Regions from separate parts of the Streptomyces sp. NPDC057287 genome, predicted to be linked through region 1. Evidence: riboswitches for the same ligand, from Rfam matches in the RefSeq annotation. Region 1 holds a riboswitch; each other region holds the start of a gene.

What was found. A riboswitch is a leader RNA that binds a small molecule or an ion and turns the genes downstream of it on or off. The one in region 1 is predicted to bind cyclic di-AMP.
Region 2: another riboswitch for cyclic di-AMP. It lies ahead of ACFUNE_RS28790 (peptidoglycan DD-metalloendopeptidase family protein); the one in region 1 lies ahead of ACFUNE_RS22270 (C40 family peptidase).
Region 3: another riboswitch for cyclic di-AMP. It lies ahead of ACFUNE_RS26885 (M23 family metallopeptidase); the one in region 1 lies ahead of ACFUNE_RS22270 (C40 family peptidase).
Region 4: another riboswitch for cyclic di-AMP. It lies ahead of ACFUNE_RS31160 (transglycosylase SLT domain-containing protein); the one in region 1 lies ahead of ACFUNE_RS22270 (C40 family peptidase).

The regions. Positions count from the first base shown of each region.
Region 1 covers NZ_JBHUYV010000011.1:133,763-138,058, forward strand. The annotation lists gene ACFUNE_RS22250 (helix-turn-helix domain-containing protein) at 1-187, opposite strand, end outside; gene ACFUNE_RS22255 (ATP-binding protein) at 418-849, shown strand; gene ACFUNE_RS22260 (LysR family transcriptional regulator) at 868-1,782, opposite strand; gene ACFUNE_RS22265 (LysE family translocator) at 1,856-2,497, shown strand; gene ACFUNE_RS22270 (C40 family peptidase) at 2,516-2,986, opposite strand; cyclic di-AMP (ydaO/yuaA leader) riboswitch at 2,990-3,162, opposite strand; gene ACFUNE_RS22275 (hypothetical protein) at 3,527-3,835, opposite strand; gene ACFUNE_RS22280 (ATP-dependent Clp protease proteolytic subunit) at 3,843-4,296, opposite strand, start outside.
Region 2 covers NZ_JBHUYV010000017.1:132,117-136,412, reverse strand. The annotation lists gene ACFUNE_RS28795 (SGNH/GDSL hydrolase family protein) at 1-746, opposite strand, end outside; gene ACFUNE_RS28790 (peptidoglycan DD-metalloendopeptidase family protein) at 910-1,791, opposite strand; cyclic di-AMP (ydaO/yuaA leader) riboswitch at 1,795-1,955, opposite strand; gene ACFUNE_RS28785 (tyrosine-protein phosphatase) at 2,358-3,182, shown strand; gene ACFUNE_RS28780 (DUF6126 family protein) at 3,195-3,368, opposite strand; gene ACFUNE_RS28775 (helix-turn-helix domain-containing protein) at 3,446-4,066, opposite strand; gene ACFUNE_RS28770 (aspartate aminotransferase family protein) at 4,127-4,296, opposite strand, start outside.
Region 3 covers NZ_JBHUYV010000015.1:111,715-116,010, reverse strand. The annotation lists gene ACFUNE_RS26900 (GNAT family N-acetyltransferase) at 1-202, opposite strand, end outside; gene ACFUNE_RS26895 (HPr family phosphocarrier protein) at 366-647, shown strand; gene ACFUNE_RS26890 (GntR family transcriptional regulator) at 821-1,525, opposite strand; gene ACFUNE_RS26885 (M23 family metallopeptidase) at 1,750-2,532, opposite strand; cyclic di-AMP (ydaO/yuaA leader) riboswitch at 2,545-2,714, opposite strand; gene ACFUNE_RS26880 (M16 family metallopeptidase) at 2,904-4,286, opposite strand.
Region 4 covers NZ_JBHUYV010000020.1:128,909-133,204, forward strand. The annotation lists gene ACFUNE_RS31145 (MBL fold metallo-hydrolase) at 1-79, opposite strand, end outside; gene ACFUNE_RS31150 (SIS domain-containing protein) at 501-1,394, shown strand; gene ACFUNE_RS31155 (hypothetical protein) at 1,461-2,021, opposite strand; gene ACFUNE_RS31160 (transglycosylase SLT domain-containing protein) at 2,233-3,090, opposite strand; cyclic di-AMP (ydaO/yuaA leader) riboswitch at 3,095-3,280, opposite strand; gene ACFUNE_RS31165 (hypothetical protein) at 3,638-3,868, shown strand; gene ACFUNE_RS31170 (ferredoxin) at 4,271-4,296, opposite strand, start outside.

The DNA.
Region 1 (4,296 bases):
AGGCGTCCAGCAGGCGCGTCACATCACCGGGCGTGACCCCGCTGGCCCCGGTCTCGATCCGGCTCACCTTCGACTGGTGCCAGCCCAGCACCCCGGCGACGTCCCGGCTCGTGAGTCCCGAGGTGTGGCGCAGGCTGCGCAACTCCTCGCCGAGCTTGCGACGGCGAACCACAGGGCCGTTCCGCATCGCGGACTCCTCCCGTTGTACGGAGAGCCGCCCAGGCGGGTCCGGCTCGGAAAGGGGCCAGTGTTGCGCCGGTATGCGGGTCGGGGGGCGGAGTTCACCGTAATGAGCGATAGATATATGCATATCTTGGTGGATCGCCGTCATGGAGGGCGGCATCGGTGGCAGTCTGGCGCGAAGCACAATCCAGGCCGGCCGTGGGCCGGTCAGGGCGGGAAAGGGACGGCGTCGCCATGGCAGACCATCAGGAAGCAACCGTCACTCTGCCGAGCGATCCGGCCTCGGTCTCCGCGGCCCGCAGATTCGTGGCCCGCGTAACCACCGAATGGGGCCTGGCCGAGGGCGGCGACACGGCCGACACCATCCGGCTGATCGTCTCGGAGCTCGCGACCAACGCCGTCCAGCACACCTTCGGCCTGTCGCCCACCTTCACCGTCGACCTCCGCCTCGACCGGGACGTGGAGTTCTTCCTCGGGGTGACGGACAGCCACCCGCGCTGGCCCCAGCGGCTTCCCGCCGCCGTCCGGCAGGACAACGGCCGGGGCATGGTGATCATCCGGGCGCTCGCGAAGGAGTACGGCGGCCGCCTCGGCGTCAGCCCCACCCCGGACGGGGGCAAGACCGTGTCGATCGCGCTTCCCTGGCCGGTTCCCGCACAGGCCTGATGCTGCCCGGCGAGGTCCCTACGGAGCAGAGGCCCGCCCGAAGCCGCTGCGCATCAGCGCCATCAGCGTCTGCGCCGCCGGGGTGTTCCTGTCCCCCCGGTGCACCACGGAGATCGTCCGCCGGAAAGCGGCCGGCTCCAGGCGCCGCACCGCCAGCGGGGCCGGCGACATCGCTGCCACCATCTCCGGCACCACCGCCACGCCGAGGCCCGCGCTGACCAGGGCGCACACCAGGGCGTAGCCGGGTGACTCGCACACCACGGCGGGGGTGGCCCCCGCTTCTGCCAGCGCACGCTCCACCCCGCGCCGCGGCGGGTGCTCCGGCGCGCTGCTGATCAGCGGGCGGCCCGCCAGTTCGGCGACGGGCAGCGGCCCGCTGCCCTCGGACAGCATCTGCCCGGGCGCGGTGACCAGCACCAGCTCCTCGACGAGCAGTGGCTCGGCGGACAGCCCCGCCGGCATCGGCGCGGCTGCCGCCGGCTCGTACGCATGCGTCAGCGCCAGGTCCACGTCACCCGCCGCCACGGCGGCGACCCCTGCGGGAGGCTCGTAGTCGGTGACGGTCAGCTCCACGTCGGGGTGGGCGCGTCGGAACGCGGTGAGCACCGGCGGAAGCAGGTGGATCCCGGCCGTCACGAACGTGCCGACCCGCAACCGGCCGCCCGACAGCCCCGCGAGCCGGGCCAGCTCGTGCCGTGCCTGGTCCATCTCGTCCAGAACACGGCGCGCCCGCCCCGCCAGCAGCTCACCGGCGGCCGTCAGCCGCGCCCCCCGGTGGTGACGGACGAGGAGAGCTGCCCCCGCTTCCCGTTCGAGCTTGGCCAGCTGCTGCGAGAGTGCGGGCGCGGTGTAACCGAGCCGGGCGGCGGCCCGCGTGATGGAGCCTGCCTCGGCCACCGCCACCAGTGCGGCCAGCCGTGTCGGGTCGTACATTAAGCGTTCCTTTTGGCAGACCAAGAAGATTGCAAGTACACGCTAAAGGGCTCGTGCGGTCAGGGTGTACCCCATGGACGCACAACTGCTCGCCTTCGTCGCCGTGGCCGCGGGAATGGTGGCGCTGCCCGGCGCCGACTTCACCGTGGTCGTACGCAACGCGCTCGTATCCCGCCGGTCCGGGCTGGCCACCGCGGTCGGAGTCGCCGGAGGACTCGTGGTGCACACCGCCCTGGCCGTCGCCGGACTCGCCGCCGTGCTCGTGACGATGCCCGTCCTCTTCCGTACCGTTCAGCTGCTCGGCGGCGCGTACGTGCTCTACCTGGGCCTCAGCGGCCTGTTCGCGATGCGGCGGCGGGCCGCCGCCGGCCCGGGTGCCGAAGTGGAGGACGGGGGCGGAGCGCGGCCGGGGCTCCGGCGTTCGCTGCGCCAGGGCTTCCTGACCAACGCCCTGAACCCGAAGGCGCCCGTCCTCTTCCTGAGCCTGCTGCCCCAGTTCGTTCCCGACGGACAGCCGCCCTTGCCCAGAACCCTGCTGCTCGCTTCGGTGGTCGTGCTGCTCGCGCTCGTCTGGTTCCCGGCCGTGGCCCTCCTGGTGGACCGCCTGGGCCGGTGGCTGCGCCGGCCGCGTGCCGCCCGTGCGATCGAGGGCGGCAGCGGCACGGCGCTCACCGCACTGGGACTCGTGCTGGTGGCAGGGCCCCTGCTGCGCTGAACCTGGCGGGAGGGAGGGTCAGCGGACCCTCCCGTACCAGACGCTGCCGGACCAGATCTTCTCCAGCCGGACCACGGCCCCGGTCTTCGGTGAGTGCCAGATCTTCCCGCTGCCGGCGTAGATGCCGACGTGGTACACACTGCGGCCCGCGTGGAAAAAGACCAGGTCGCCGCGTTTCCGCTGCGACCTGGAGATATGGCGGGTCTTGTTGTACTGCTGCTGGGCCGTGCGGGGTAGTTTCTTGCCCGCTTTCTTGAACGAGTAGAGCGTGAGGCCGGAGCAGTCGAACCGGTGAGGGCCTGTGGCACCCCATCTGTAGGGCGCCCCCTTCTTCGAAGCGGCGACCTTGAGTGCCGTCGCCGATCGGGTGGCGGCCTCGGCGTCGCTCACGAAACCGGGGGCCAGCACGGTGGTGCCTACGGCGAATGTCAGAGCCGAGGCCGTGCCGACCCGGGCGAACAGAGACGGGACATGAACCTGCGCAGTCATGCGCAACCCTTCGTCAGCCGCCTGTGAAGGATGACCTGTCGGGTTCGGGCTGGCGAAGTTGCCCGGCCGCGCGAAGCGGCTTCACCCCGAGGGCCGCCCGGATCTCCGGTCGGCCCGTTGTGCTCGGGTCCTCCACTCCTGCCGATCCACTTCTGTCGACCAGGCATCCGGACAGCGGCAGGACTCGGCGTCCGCCCGGACCGCCCCGCCGCGGTGGCGGGGGCTTGTCGTCCCAGGGATCTTTACGCACGCACTGCCGGATTTCCTGGTTGAAGTAGCGATATGTGAGAGTCGTCACGACTGATCCGATCGGGTGGACGCACCCGGCCGCGAGCCGTGACGGCCGGGTCCGACCAGCCGCGTACCAGCAGCGGAACGATGCATTCCGTTCAGCGTCCGCGTCCGTTGCGCAAGTTGGGCTGTCCCTCGGGCGGGGGAGCTTCTACGCCGAACGAGCGAGAAAAACTCATCGGCCCGCCGGGCGTGTCGGAAAGGAGCGCCGAAGGAGCGGTCCCTTGCCGAGCCGGACGGCTGGACCGCTCAGCCCGTCGAGGCGGGAGGCACGGCGACGCGCCCCGCGCGGCGCTCGCCGTCCAGCAGTCGCAGCGCCCTGGCCAGGGTGTCCGCGTGGATCTGTGACTCACCCCGGTCGTGCATCAGTACGAGCGCGTCGCGGAGGGCGGTGGCCCGGGACGCGAGGGCCTGAGCCGCCCGGAGCGCTCCGTACGTGTCGCTGCTCCGGGCGGGATTGATGCGGCCGAGCTGGTCGAGCACTTCCAGGTAGCAGTCGATGAACTCGGCCTCCGCGCGGGTCAGTGCGGGAAGCGGCGGGAGCTGGGGTGGGAGCATCTGGCGTTCACCTCGCGGGATGCGGCGGCTGGGACGGCGTGCGGTTCTCCACGACGTGGTCCACCAGTCCGAACGCCAGGGCGGCCGGGGCGTCGAGGATGGTGTCCCGTTCGATGTCGGCGCTGATCTCCCTCGTGGAGCGACCCGTGTGACGGGCCAGCATGTCCGTGAGCAGCTCGCGCTCGCGCGTCAACTCACGGGCCCTGATCTCAAGATCGGAGGGCTGCCCCTGCACCGGCTCGTCCAGGGCGGGTTGCTGAATGACTACCCGGGCGCCCGGCAGGGCATGTCGGTGTCCCGGAGCGCCGGCCGCGAGCAGTACCGCTGCGCTGGAACCGGCCTGGCCGAGACAGAACGTCTCCACCTCGCAGGCGAGGAAGCGCATGGTGTCGTAGATCGCCGTCATCGCGCCGAAGGAGCCGCCCGGCGAGTTGATGTAGAGGGAGAGGGACCGGTCGGGG
Region 2 (4,296 bases), on a different contig from region 1:
ACGAGGTACTCACGCGCCCACTGGATGTCGTCACGGCGCACCTCGAAGGCCCCCCGGTGGATCTGCGGAGGCCACACCTGGTCCGGGTCGGCCGGCCCGTCGAGTCCGAGGACCTGGGCGGCGCGCAGCGCGACCAGGGTGTGTCCCTCGGCCGACAGGTGCAGCCGGTCGCTGTCCCACGCCCGCCGGTCCTGCACGGACCGAAGGGACCACAGGTCCAGGACCGGGCAGTCGTAGCGGTCGGCGATGGACCGGACGTGCGCGGTGAACATGGCGATCTTGCCCCGCAGGTGCTTGAGCACCGGGATGCCCCGGGTGTCGAAGCCGGTGGTGACCATGACGGTGCCGACGGACTGCGTCAGCTCGGCGACCGCACGCTCGAAGCGTTCCGCCACGTCGTCCGGGTCGGAACCGGGACGGAGGATGTCGTTGCCGCCGGCGCAGAAGCTCACCAGATCAGGTGCCAGCTCCTTGGCCCGGGGGACCTGTTCCTCGACTATCTGGTCGAGGAGGCGTCCGCGTACGGCGAGATTGGCGTACCGGAAGTTCCCGTGCGGGTCGTCCACGGGGCCGACCACCGCATCGGGGACCGGGAGCTGGTCGGCGAGGAGGACCGCGAACCGGTCCGCCCAGCCGACGAGCGTCCCGCCAGGGCCGGGGTCTCCGACGCCCTCGGTGAAGCTGTCGCCAATCGCTGCGTACGACCCGATGATGCCTCGTTGTTTGTTTCTCGAATCGTCTGCCACAAGGGCCTATCCTGCACCTTCGATTGTGACCTACGCGACCGTAATAAGGGGTTGACGGGTGGTGAGAAAGACCACCCGGTCAGTTTTTGGTAAAGCCGGAATAAGGAGAGGGGCGGGGCGCGTCGGCGCCCCGCCCCTCTCCTCCACCCTCAGGTGGCGCGTCTCAGATGGAGACGCCGTGCGAACGCAGGTAGGCGATCGGGTCGACGTCCGAGCCGTAGCTCGGGCCGGTCCGGACCTCGAAGTGGAGGTGCGGGCCGGTGGAGTTGCCGGTGGAGCCGGAGAGGCCGATCTGCTGGCCTCCGGTGACGGTCTGACCGGCCGAGACCTCCAGCGAGGACAGGTGCGCGTACTGGGAGTACATGCCGTCGCTGTGCTGGATGACGACCTCGTTGCCGTACGAGCCGCTCCAGCCGGCGGAGACCACGGTGCCCTGGCCGATGGCCCGGACGCTGGTGCCCGAGGCCGCCTGGAAGTCCGAGCCGGTGTGGTAGCCGCTGGACCAGCTGGCGCCGGCGGCGCGGTACTGGGTGGTGACGTTGGGGTTCTCGACCGGGGTGGCCCAGCCGGAGCCGTTGCTCTCCGAGGCGGCGGAGTCGGCGGTCTTCGCTGCCGCCTGCTCGGCCGGAGCGGCGGCCTTGGCCTTCGGCGCGGCCTTGGAGGGCGCGGCCTCGGCGGAGCCGGATGCCTTGGCGCCGAGCGTGAGCTTCATGCCCGGGACGATCAGCCTCGGGTTCTCGCCGACGACGTCGCGGTTGTCCTTGTACAGCTTCTGCCAGCCGCCCTTGACCTTCTGGTCGGCCGCGATCTTCGCGAGGTAGTCGCCGGAGACCACGGTGTAGGTCTTCGCGGAGCTCTTGGCCGCGGATGCGGGCGCACTGTGAGCGGCAGCCGACTTGGCGGCCGGAGCGGCCTGCTCGGCAGCGTGGGCGCCGGTGGCGCCGATCAGCGGGAGGGCGAGGACGGCGCCGCCGGTCCCTGCGGCAAGGACGCCTCGGGAGATCGGGCCGGTCTTCGTACGACGGTGCTTGCCTTTTGCGGGCATGGGGAAATTCCTCTCCGGCGCCTGCGAGGTGAGCTGTCGGGTTCGGACTGGAGATGCCCGGCCGCGCGGTGCGCGTCTTGACCCCAAGCCGTACCGGATCCCTCCGGCCGGCGGCCTACCTGGTTCCCCCGCTCCTGCCACACGTGAGTCGGTGCGGATTCCGGGCGGCGGCAGGATTAGGCGTTCCGTCCGGATTGACCGTGACCGTAAGCGCACCGGGACGCCGCGAACAAGCCTCGGATTGCGGACCGGAATCGACGCTTCATTTCCGGGCCCGAATTCCCGTCACACTCCGTGGATTACGGATCTTCGCTTTCCGCGTGGCGTCCGGAATGCCTGTCGGAATCTTCACCACGCACCGTCACGTATATGATCCCGCTCACCCGCCTCACCCCATCTCCCGTACAAGCGGGGCATGTTCCGCTAAATGCACCAATACGGACATGTCATGCCCACCGCCCCGTGGGGCGGCGACCGAGACGGTTGCCTGATGCAGCCATGTCGTATCGTCGCGGGCGTGCCCCCGTCGGCGAGCGGCGCCGACGCCCGACACTCCAGGAGCCCTTGTGACGCAGCTGCCAGAGGTCCCCCCGGCCGGCCCGGAGCCGACGGACGTCGGCCTGACCGGCGTCCGCAACTTCCGCGACGTCGGCGGGCTTCCGACCACGGACGGCCGCACCGTGCGCTACGGGCGCCTCTATCGCAGCGGCCATCTCGCCCATGCCACGGAGGCGGACACCGCGTTCCTCTCCGGGCTCGGCCTGCACACGGTCTTCGACTTCCGCAACGCGGCCGACCACAAGCTCGACGGGCTCGACGTGGAGTTGCCCGGCGTCCGGAATGTCAGCATTCCTCTCTCCGATCCGGCCGACGGCGCGGAGTTCTGGCGGCTGGTGCGCGACGGGAACATCCAGCAGCTGCGCTCGATCCTTGCCGGCGACAAGGGGACGGACCGCATGATCGCCTCGTACCGCTCGATCATCAAGGACCGCACCGCCGAACACAGCCGCGTGCTGCACGCCCTCGCCCAGGACAGCGTGCCCGCGCTGATGCACTGCGCGGCGGGCAAGGACCGGGCGGGCCTGTCCGTCGCGGTCTCCCTTCTTGCGGTCGGCGTCGAGAAGGAGGCCATCGAGGCCGACTACCTGAAGTCGAACGACGCGCACCGCCGCTACAAGGTGAAGCGCAGCGACTCCTCCCCGGTGGGAATGTCCGAAGAGGTGATGGAGCTGCTCAATCCCCTCTTCGGCGCACGCGCCGACTACCTCGCCGCGGCGTTCGCCACCATCGAGGAGGTCTGGGGCAGCACGGACCGCTACTTCCTCGAAGGACTGAAGATCAGCCCCGAGACCCGCGCGCAGCTGCGTGAGCGGCTCGTCGAGGACGCGTGAACGCGGCGGAGGTCAGCCCTTCCCCGCCACGGTGAAGAGCAGGAAGAGGAAGGCCGCGACCACGTGGCCGGCCACCAGGTAGGCGAAGAGCCGGATCACGACGCCGCGGGGCATCCGCCGCTCCTGCGTGTCCGCGCTCCTCGCCCTGCGCGGGGTCAGGGGGTCGTAGTGCTCCGAATCGGGCATGTCGGTCCTCTCTTCCGGCCCTCCGGGACCGGTGTGACGAACAGGGCGGGGGCTTACGGGGACGGGCGTGCGGGGATTCAGAGCCGGTGGATCCCGCTGCCCAGGCACAGCTCGGCGGCGGGGCTCTGCAGCAGGGTGTGGACGAAGAGCAGGCGCACCCCACCGGCGTCGAGCGCCGCGATCCGGTGCGGCGTGAGCGAGTCGAAGTGCGCGCTGTCCCCCGGACCGAGGTCGTGCACGGTCTCGCCGAGCACGACCCGGAGCCTGCCGTCGAGGACGTACAGCCACTCCTCGCCGGGGTGGACACGGACGAGGTCGCCCTCGGTGCCGTACGGGACGTGGACCCGCAGAGCCTGCATGGCGCGGCCCGCTCCACCGGCCTGCCGGTAGACCCAGCCGCCCGCCTCGGTGCCGCGCGGTGCGTCCCCGGGCGGGCCTCCGCGGACGATCGCGTCACGTTCGGGCGGCATCTCGCCGAGGAGCTCGGAGACGGTCGTACCGTAGACACGGGCCAGGCCGAGCAGCATCGGCAGCGAAGGCTGCCTGCGGCCCGTCTCGAGCCGGGAGAGGTGGGCCGGCGAGAGACCGGCCCGTCCGGCCGCCGCCTCCAGGGTGAGGCCGCGGTTGCGACGCAGGTCGCGGAGGCGGGGCGCGACCCCGGGGAGCTCGTCGGCCACCCCTCCGTCAGGAGGATTCATGCCTCCATTGAGCCAGGAGCTTTCCTCCGAGGCAAATTAATTGCCTCGGAGGCAAAAGGCTCAGCGGTTGGCGACAGCCTGTTTCACCAGTGTCCGGCCGAAGTCCCACATCAGCCCGCCCCCGTTGTGCGCGTCGTCCATGACGGCGGTGAACGCGGTCACGAAGCGGTCGACTTCGGGCTCTCCGATGATCAGCGGCGGGATCAGTTTGATCACTTCCAGGTGATCTC
Region 3 (4,296 bases), on a different contig from region 1:
GGGCGGAGAGACGCGGATACGGGGCGAAGAAGCGGTAGTACTTCGACTCGTCGGACACCTGCTCGTAGAAGCTGACCAGCCGCTCGGCATCGTCCGTGGTGATGGGCCTGACGCGCGCGGTGCCACCGTCGCGGAGCACCACGTCCGCCTCCCAGTGGTCGGGGTACGCGTGGTGCGGACTCTGCTCCGGAGTGGGCTCCATGGGCAAAGCCTACGGCCCTGCACACCGGTCGCGGCGGGTTCGCGGCAGGGGCAGGCTGAGGCGACCGGCGGGCGGTGAGTGCCCGGCGCGACGCCGGGCACAGCAGTGCGCACCACATGAGAGACTGGTCTAGACAACCTATTGATACGTGAAGGGCAGAACCATGGCTGAGCGCCGCGTCAACGTCGGTTGGGCCGAGGGCCTGCACGCCCGCCCCGCTTCCATCTTCGTCCGTGCCGCCACGGCCTCCGGCGTCCCCGTGACGATCGCCAAGGCGGACGGCAACCCCGTGAACGCCGCCTCCATGCTCGCGGTGCTCGGACTGGGCGCCCAGGGCGGCGAGGAGATCGTGCTCGCGTCCGAGGCGGACAACGCCGAGGCCGCCCTGGACCGTCTGGCGAAGCTGGTCGCCGAGGGGCTCGAGGAGCTCCCGGAGACCGTCTGATCCGGGCCGTTCCCGATCCGGATCCTTTTCTGCGGGAAAGCCGCGGCACCCCTACCCGGGAGCCGCGGCTCTTCTGTTTCAGGAGCAAGAGCGGGCAAGCACCGGAATTCGGGATCAGGGCAGCAAAAAGAAAGCCCTCCGGTAATTACCACTCTTTGTATACGGCGCAATTGTTAATGACGGACGCCCGCGATGTTTACGGGGTGTTGCGAAGTCCTCACGCGGGCCGCGGCCGCCGTGTGCCCGGTGCGGTCCGGGCGACGCAGCCGATGTGCCGCAGTGGCCCGCTCCGCGTGCTGGGCGGCGAGCATCCTGGCGCGTTCCCCGTCGCGGCGCGCCACGGCGTCGACGAGAGCGCCGTGCTCCGCCCAGGAGTCCGCGGGGCGAGCCGGCTGTTCGACGGCGTACATCCAGGTGATCTTGTGCCGGAGCTGGGTGAGCAACGCGATGAGCGCCGGACTGCCTGATGCCTGCGCCAGCGTCTCGTGGAACCAGCCGCCCAGGGAGCGCAGATCCTCCCCCTCCCCCCGGCGGACCCGCTCCTGCCCCAGCCTGACCAGGCCTCGGAGCACCTTGAGGTGCGCGTCGGTACGACGCTGGGCCGCCCGTGCGGCTCCCAGGGGCTCCAGGAGCATCCGGATCTCCAGGAGGTCGGCGGCCTCCTGCTCCGTGGGCTCGGCGACGCAGGCGCCGGCGTGCCGGCGGGTGACGACGAACCCCTCGGACTCCAGGGTGCGCAGCGCCTCGCGTACGGGGACGCGGGAGACGCCGTAGCGACGCGCGAGCACCTCCTCGGTGAGGCGGCTGCCGCGCTCGAAGACACCGGAGACGATGTCGTCACGGATTGCCGTGCATACCGAATGCGCGGGAATGCGCATGTCCGAACCTCCGCCTTAATCCCCGCGAAACGCGGCTGATCGACGCCTGTTCTGCGACTCTATTGCAACCTGCGGGAATTTCCGATGGCAGGGTGGAATCCATGGATATCTTTTGGCCAGGGAGCAGTTCTTCGGGGGCTTCGGCACACACCTCCCCGGACGCACGGCGAAGGCCCCGGCACATGCCGGGGCCTTCGTCGGAGCGGTGCCGTGCGGGGGTGGGGTCAGACCTGGACGCCGTGGGCACGGAGGTAGGCGACGGGGTCCATGTCCGATCCGTACTCGGGGGTGGTCCGGGCCTCGAAGTGCAGGTGCGGCCCGGTGGAGTTGCCGGTCGAACCGGAGATGCCGATCTGCTCGCCCGATCCGATGCTCTGGCCGACGGAGACACCGATCGAGGACAGGTGGCCGTACTGGGTGTACGTGCCGTCCTTCATCTTGAGCACGATGTTGTTGCCGTACGCGCCGCCCCAGCCCGCTTCGACGACGGTGCCGGCGCCGACCGCGACGACGGAGGTGCCGGACGCCGCCTGGAAGTCCACTCCGGAGTGGGTACCGGAGGACCAGAGCGCGCCGCCGGACTGGTAGCCCGTGGTCACGTGCGAGCCGGCGACCGGGAGGTGGAAGGCGTTCAGCCGGGCGCGCTCGGCGGCGCGGGCGGCACGCGCCTTCTCCTCGCGGACCTCCTTGGCGCGGGCTTCGGCCTTGCGCTTCGCCTCGGCCTTGGCCTTCGCGGCGGCCTTCGCCTTGGCCTCGACCTCGGCCTGGTGCGCCTGGGCCTTCGCCTGGGCGTCGATCTGGGCGGCAAGCGTGGTGTCGAGGGCGACGGTCTGCGTCAGACCGGTGGAGGAGGAGGCGGGGGTCTCGGATTCCGCGGCGAGGGCGGGGGACGCGGTGGCGCCGATGACACCGGCGGTGGCCAGGGCCGCGATGCCGGCGACCTCGGCGCTCTTGCGCGTCAGGCGGCTCGGGGCACGGTGCTTCCCGGTGGCACGGATGAACGCCATGGAGGGGCTGGTCCTTTCCTTCCTTCTCGCCTACCGGGTTAGCTGACGGGTTCGGAGCAGGAAGGTCTCCTACGGGCCCCTGGAGACTCGTGCGAGGTACAGGGATCCGATTCACCCCAGGGACTGCGTGGGTCCCCGGCTCCCCAGGCTCGCGCCTGACGGGGACTCGGCGATGGCTGCCCGGCGCCACGGATGCGGCATTCGTCTGACGGACAGCCGGGCCGACGCTAGAGCGAGCCGCTTCCCCTCACCAAACGGAACGGGGCTTTTGTCGTACATCCCACAGGATGAACAGAAACTTTTGCGACTATACGGACAAATGACAGAACCCCGGCGGGATTGCCCGCCGGGGCCCCTGATGTCCCGTCATGTCAGCCGGAGACGACCGACACCTCTCCGATGCCGAGCGCCCGGACGGGCTCCGCGATCTGCGAGGCGTCCCCGACCAGGACGGTGACCAGCCGGTCCACCGGGAACGCGTTGACCACTGCGGCGGTCGCCTCGACCGTGCCGGTCCCGGCCAGGCGCGCGTACAGCTCGGCCTGGTAGTCGTCCGGCAGGTGCTGCTCCACCTGGTCGGCGAGAGTGCCCGCCACCGAGGCCGCCGTCTCGTACTTCAGCGGGGCGACGCCCACGAGGTTCTGCACGGCGGTCTCACGCTCCGCGTCGGTGAGCCCTTCTGCCGCCAGGGTGCGCAGGACCTTCCAGAGGTCGTCGAGCGCGGGCCCCGTGGATTCCGTGTCGACGGAGCCGCTGATGGCGAGCATGGCGGCACCGGTCGCCCCGGACGAGGAACCGGGCGCAGTCGAGCGCAGCACCTGTCCGAAGGCCCGGACGCCGTAGGTGTAGCCCTTCTCCTCGCGCAGCACGCGGTCCAGCCGCGAGGTGAGCGTGCCTCCCAGGCAGTAGGTGCCGAGGACCTGGGCGGGCCACACGCTGTCGTGCCGGTCCGCGCCGATGCGGCCGATCAGCAGCTGTGTCTGCACGGCTCCGGGACGGTCCACGATGACCACACGGCCGGTGTCGTCCGCGGTGATCGGGGGCACCGGGCGGGCCTGGCCCGCATTGCCCGACCAGTCGCCGACGGTCTCGGCGAGCAGCGCGTCCAGATCCACCTCGGTGAGGTCGCCGACGACGACCGCCGTCGCCGTGGACGGCCGGACGTGGGCGTCGTAGAAGGCGCGCACGGCCGCGGCGTCGATCCGCCGGACCGTCTCCTCGGTGCCCTGGCGCGGACGCGACATCCGGGCCGTGGCGGGGAAGAGCTCCCTGGACAGCTGCTTGGCGGCCCGGCGGGCGGGGTTGGCCTGCTCGTGCGGGATCTCGTCGAGGCGGTTGACGACCAGGCGCTCGACCTCGCTCTCCGTAAAGGCCGGGGCCCGCAGGGCCTCGGCGACCAGGCCGAGGGCCTTGGACAGCCGGGAGACCGGGACCTCCAGGGAGACGCGGACCCCGGGGTGGTCCGCGTGGGCGTCCAGCGTGGCGCCGCAGCGCTCCAGCTCCGCGGCGAACTCCTCGGCGGAGCGCTTGTCCGTGCCCTCGGACAGGGCGCGCGACATGATCGTCGCCACGCCGTCCAGCCCCTCGGGCTCGGCGTCGAGCGGCGCGTCGAGGAAGATCTCCACGGCGACGACCTGCTGGCCGGGGCGGTGGCAGCGCAGCACGGTCAGCCCGTTGGGCAGGGCGCCACGCTCGGGCGCGGGGAAGGCCCAGGGCCTGGCCTCGCCGGCGGTCGGCTGCGGGTGGTACTGCATCGCTACTCCA
Region 4 (4,296 bases), on a different contig from region 1:
GGCCCCAGCCCCGCTTCGGCGGCAGCCAGGCGTACAGGCCCCTGCCGAGGTCAACGACGTCCCCACCCGTGATCGACATGGGGCGATTATGCCGACCCCGATCCGGCAGCGCGTTCGAACTCGGCCAATGCCTCAAGCCTATGACGCGAAATCGCCCCTCGCCCGGACGGACCGTCGTGCGGCGGTGACCGTCCGGGGTTGCCGCAGATCGACCTCACGGGGAACTTTTCACCTGATGCACCAGATATCGCCTGCCACTGTCGCGCCGCCGGACGGATACCCACACGCGGGCGACAGAACCGGATTGAGCCGACTACCCACCGAGCATGGCTGAAAACCGACCACGCGTGGATCATGACGGCAGAGCCGGTTTGCTTGTTCTTGCTCGATTGACCCAGCTAACATGCAACATTGAACAAACGGGTGACGATCCCAACCGGCCCCACGTCCAACCGGCCCCACCCATCAGGCGCGAGCAGCAGCGGAAGCGGAGTGCGGACATGTCCCATGTCGAGACCGAGACAGCCGGCCAGCCGGATTGCTGGCGCCGCGCGGCGGAGGTCGCTGCCGACCGGAAGGCGGCCCTGCCCGCCGCAGGTGAGCGCATCGCCGTCGTCGGCTGCGGAACGTCGTACTACATGGCACAGGCGTACGCCTCGCTCCGAGAGGCCTCCGGGCAGGGCGAGTCGGACGCCTACGCCGCTTCGGAGTTCCCCTTCGGGCGCGCGTACGACCGGGTGGTGGCGCTGACGCGTTCGGGAACCACGACCGAGGTGCTCGACCTGCTGACCCGCCTGCGCGGCACGACCCGGACCCTCGCCGTGACGGCCGACCCGCAGACCCCGGTGATGGACGCCGCCGACGAGGTGGTCGTCCTCGACTTCGCCGACGAACGGTCCGTGGTCCAGACGCGTTTCGCGACCACCGCGCTGACCCTGTTCCGCGCCCATCTCGGACTGCACACCGAGGACGCCGTACGGGACGCGGAGACCGCACTGGCGGAGCCGCTTCCCGAAGGGCTCCTGGAATGCACCCAGTTCAGCTTCCTGGGACGCGGCTGGACCGTCGGGCTGGCGAACGAGGCGGCGCTGAAGATGAAGGAGGCGTCACTCTCCTGGACGGAGTCGTATCCGGCGATGGAATACCGCCACGGCCCCATCAGCATCGCCACGGCCGGGACGGCGACCTGGATGTTCGGCACCGCTCCGGAGGGGCTCCGCGAGCAGGTGCTGGCGACCGGGGCCCGTTGGGTGGAGAGCGGCCTGGACCCGCTGGCCGATCTGGTCCGGGTCCAGCGGCTGGCGATCGCCCGCGCGGAGGCCCGTGGGCTCGACCCCGACCTGCCGCGTCATCTGACGCGGTCCGTGGTGCTCGGCGCGGTGGCCGGAGGCTGAAGCCCGTCACGGCATGCCGGACACCGGGCCGGCGAGCAGCCCGGTGTGCGGCCGTGGACGCGGAGGTCAGGCCTCTTCGAAGTAGGCGTCGAGCACCTCGTCGAGTTCCGCCGTCCACCCCTTGAGGTCGCCCCGGGATCCGGCCTCGACCTCGGCGTTGAACCACCGGCGGCTCGACAGGTGCACCGTCACGGTGAACCGGCGTCCGAAACGGCCGGTCTTGACTTCGACCGCGCCGATCTCGGACCAGTCGAACTCCGCCTCCTGGTCGTCGAGCCGGAACCGGACGCCCTCGGCGTCCACCCTGATGGACCCGCGCCGGTCGCTGACCTCGAAGACGGGGCCGTCCCCGCCTCCGGCGTCCTCGCCGTCCGGGTCGGCCCGGTCGACCGGTTCGGCCCCGTGCTCCGGGATCGCGGCGCCGGCGGCCGTGGGACCGTCCACGGCCGCCCCCTCGGCGGGAGCGTCCGCGACATCGGCCGCCGGGGCCCCCTCGGGCTCCGCCTTCTCCGCTGCCGCCTCCGCCTCCGTCCGCGCGGGGGCAGGGGCCGTCAGGCCGGGGACGTACGCCGGGTCTGTCCCCGCGGCGAACTCGGGCTTGTCGTTCGAATCTATGCGCTGCTCCACGGCGGGCAGTATGGACGACGAACCTGTACGAGACCAGTCAGCCGTACTCCGACCGGCCTGTCGCGGGGGCGCCGGCCTGCGCTGCGGCGACGCGACATGGGCCCCCGGACACGAAAGACGGGTGGTACGGGTTCCGCCGAACCCGTACCACCCGTCAGTTCTGGCCCTCCGTCACACGCCCGTGCGTCGGAGGACCCGCGTCCATGAGGACTCAGTAGGCACCGAAGACGTTGTCGATCGAGCCGTACCTGTCCGCGGCGTAGTTGCACGCGGCCGTGATGTTGGCGACCGGGTCGTAGCTGTCCATCGACGTACCGGGCACGTGGTAGGCCTGGAAGGTCGGGTCGATGACCTGCAGCAGGCCCTTCGACGGGACGCCGTTGATCGCGTTGATGTCCCAGTCGTTGATGGCCTGCGGGTCACCCGCGGACTCGCGGATGATGTTGCGGTGGATGCCCTCGTAGGTGCCGGGGATGCCGTGCTCGGCCATGACGGCCAGCGACTCCTTGATCCAGCCGTCGAGGTCGTTCGTGTACGAGGCCGGCTCGGCCGCGGGAGCGGCTTCGGCGGCGGGAGCGCCCTCGGCGGCGAGCGAGGTGCTCGTGCGCTCCGAACGGTCGGCGCGGTCGGCGCTCTTCTCGGCACGGTCGGAAGCCTTGGATTCGGCCTTCTCGGCCTTGTCCGCGGACTTGTTCCCGCCCTTGGCGCCGATAGTGATCTTCAGGCCGGGGTGAATGAGGTCGGGGTTTCCGCCGACGACCTTCTCGTTGTCCTTGTACAGGGCCTTCCAGCCACCGCTCACGGAATGCTCGCGAGCGATCTTGGCCAGGGTGTCACCCAGGACGACGGAATAGGTGGTGGACTTGGACTTCTGCGCGGCAATTCCCTTGCCGGACACAGCAGTCGACGTTGCGGCCTTTTCCACGGCGGCGGGCTGGGCCGGGGCGGCGAAGGCGCCGGTCGCACCGATCAGGGGAAGGGCCAGGGCGGCTCCACCCGTGCTCACGGCGATGATGCCGCGGGTGAGCGAAGTGGTCCTGGAACGACGGTGCTTACCGTTTTCGGGCATGCTGAATTCCTCTCCGTCGCCTGCGAAGTGAGCTGTCGGGTTCGAGCTGGAGATGCCCGGCCGCATGTGAATGCGACTTCACCCCGAGCCGCTCCGGAAACCGGATCGGCGCTTACTTGGGTCCCCCGCTCCTGCCGTACGAGAAGTGGTCGGGTAACCGGACGGCGGCAGGATTCGGCGTTCCGCCCGGAGTGATGGTGACCGTAGGCGAGAAATAGGGAAAGGAACAAGCCTGGCGGAGTGATCACAATTCATCCGCAAGATCGATTCACGGGAATTCATGTAATCCACCCCACACCGCGTCATTCATTTCTCTTGGCGCAGAAGGGAACCGACTGCCGCACACCCGCGTCCGGGGCGCCGGAGGTGACCCTGGTCACGGAGTCCGATTCGGGCGATTTGCGCCCGAGCGAAGGGGGCCAGGTCCCACGAAATGGCCTTTTATGGATTACGGGATTAATTTCTAAAAACGTTCTAAAACGGGCATTTGACTCACGGATGATGTCTGCAGGCGTACCCGGGGCGTCGGCGTGGAACCGATCCGCCTATGACCGAGAGCCCTTACGCCCCCACCCCCCGGATCACCGTCCTGCCCGTCCAGCCGGGCGACCCGCCCTTCCGCATCGTGGAGATCGACGGGGAGGTGATCGGGAGCGCGACCGCCATGACGGACGTCCTGATCGCCGCCGCCGCGGCCGGTGTCCCGGTCCACGACCTCGACGACCCGGCGTCCGTCAGGTGGGTGGGAGGCGGCAAGCTCAGCTGGAGTCCGCACTGAGCGGAAGGGGTGGGCGGCGCCCCGGAAGGGGGGCGGGGCCGGGAGGGGCCGCCGGCAGACCGCGGCGCGCCCGGCCGGAGACGCGCCCGTGCGTCAGACCCCTACGGTCGGACCTCGGGGGAGAGCGCCGGCGCGCCCGTGGCGCGCAGCAGGTCCGGCGACGTGTCCGGCGCGGCCTCCAGATGGGCGGTCCGGCCGGTGGACATCAGGATGGCCACGCCTCCGGTGTCGGAGGGCGCTACCCGCTGCGGGACGCGGAGCGGGCGCACCGCGACATCGAGTCCCGCTCCACCACGGGCACGCTCCTCCCCGTCCCGTAGCGGACAGGGCCACGGCGGGAGGAGGACGGGCGACGGAGGCCGGGAGCGGCAGTGGACCACCGCCGCCTCCGGCCCCTCCCCGTCAGTCCTGGACCATGATGGCGAGGG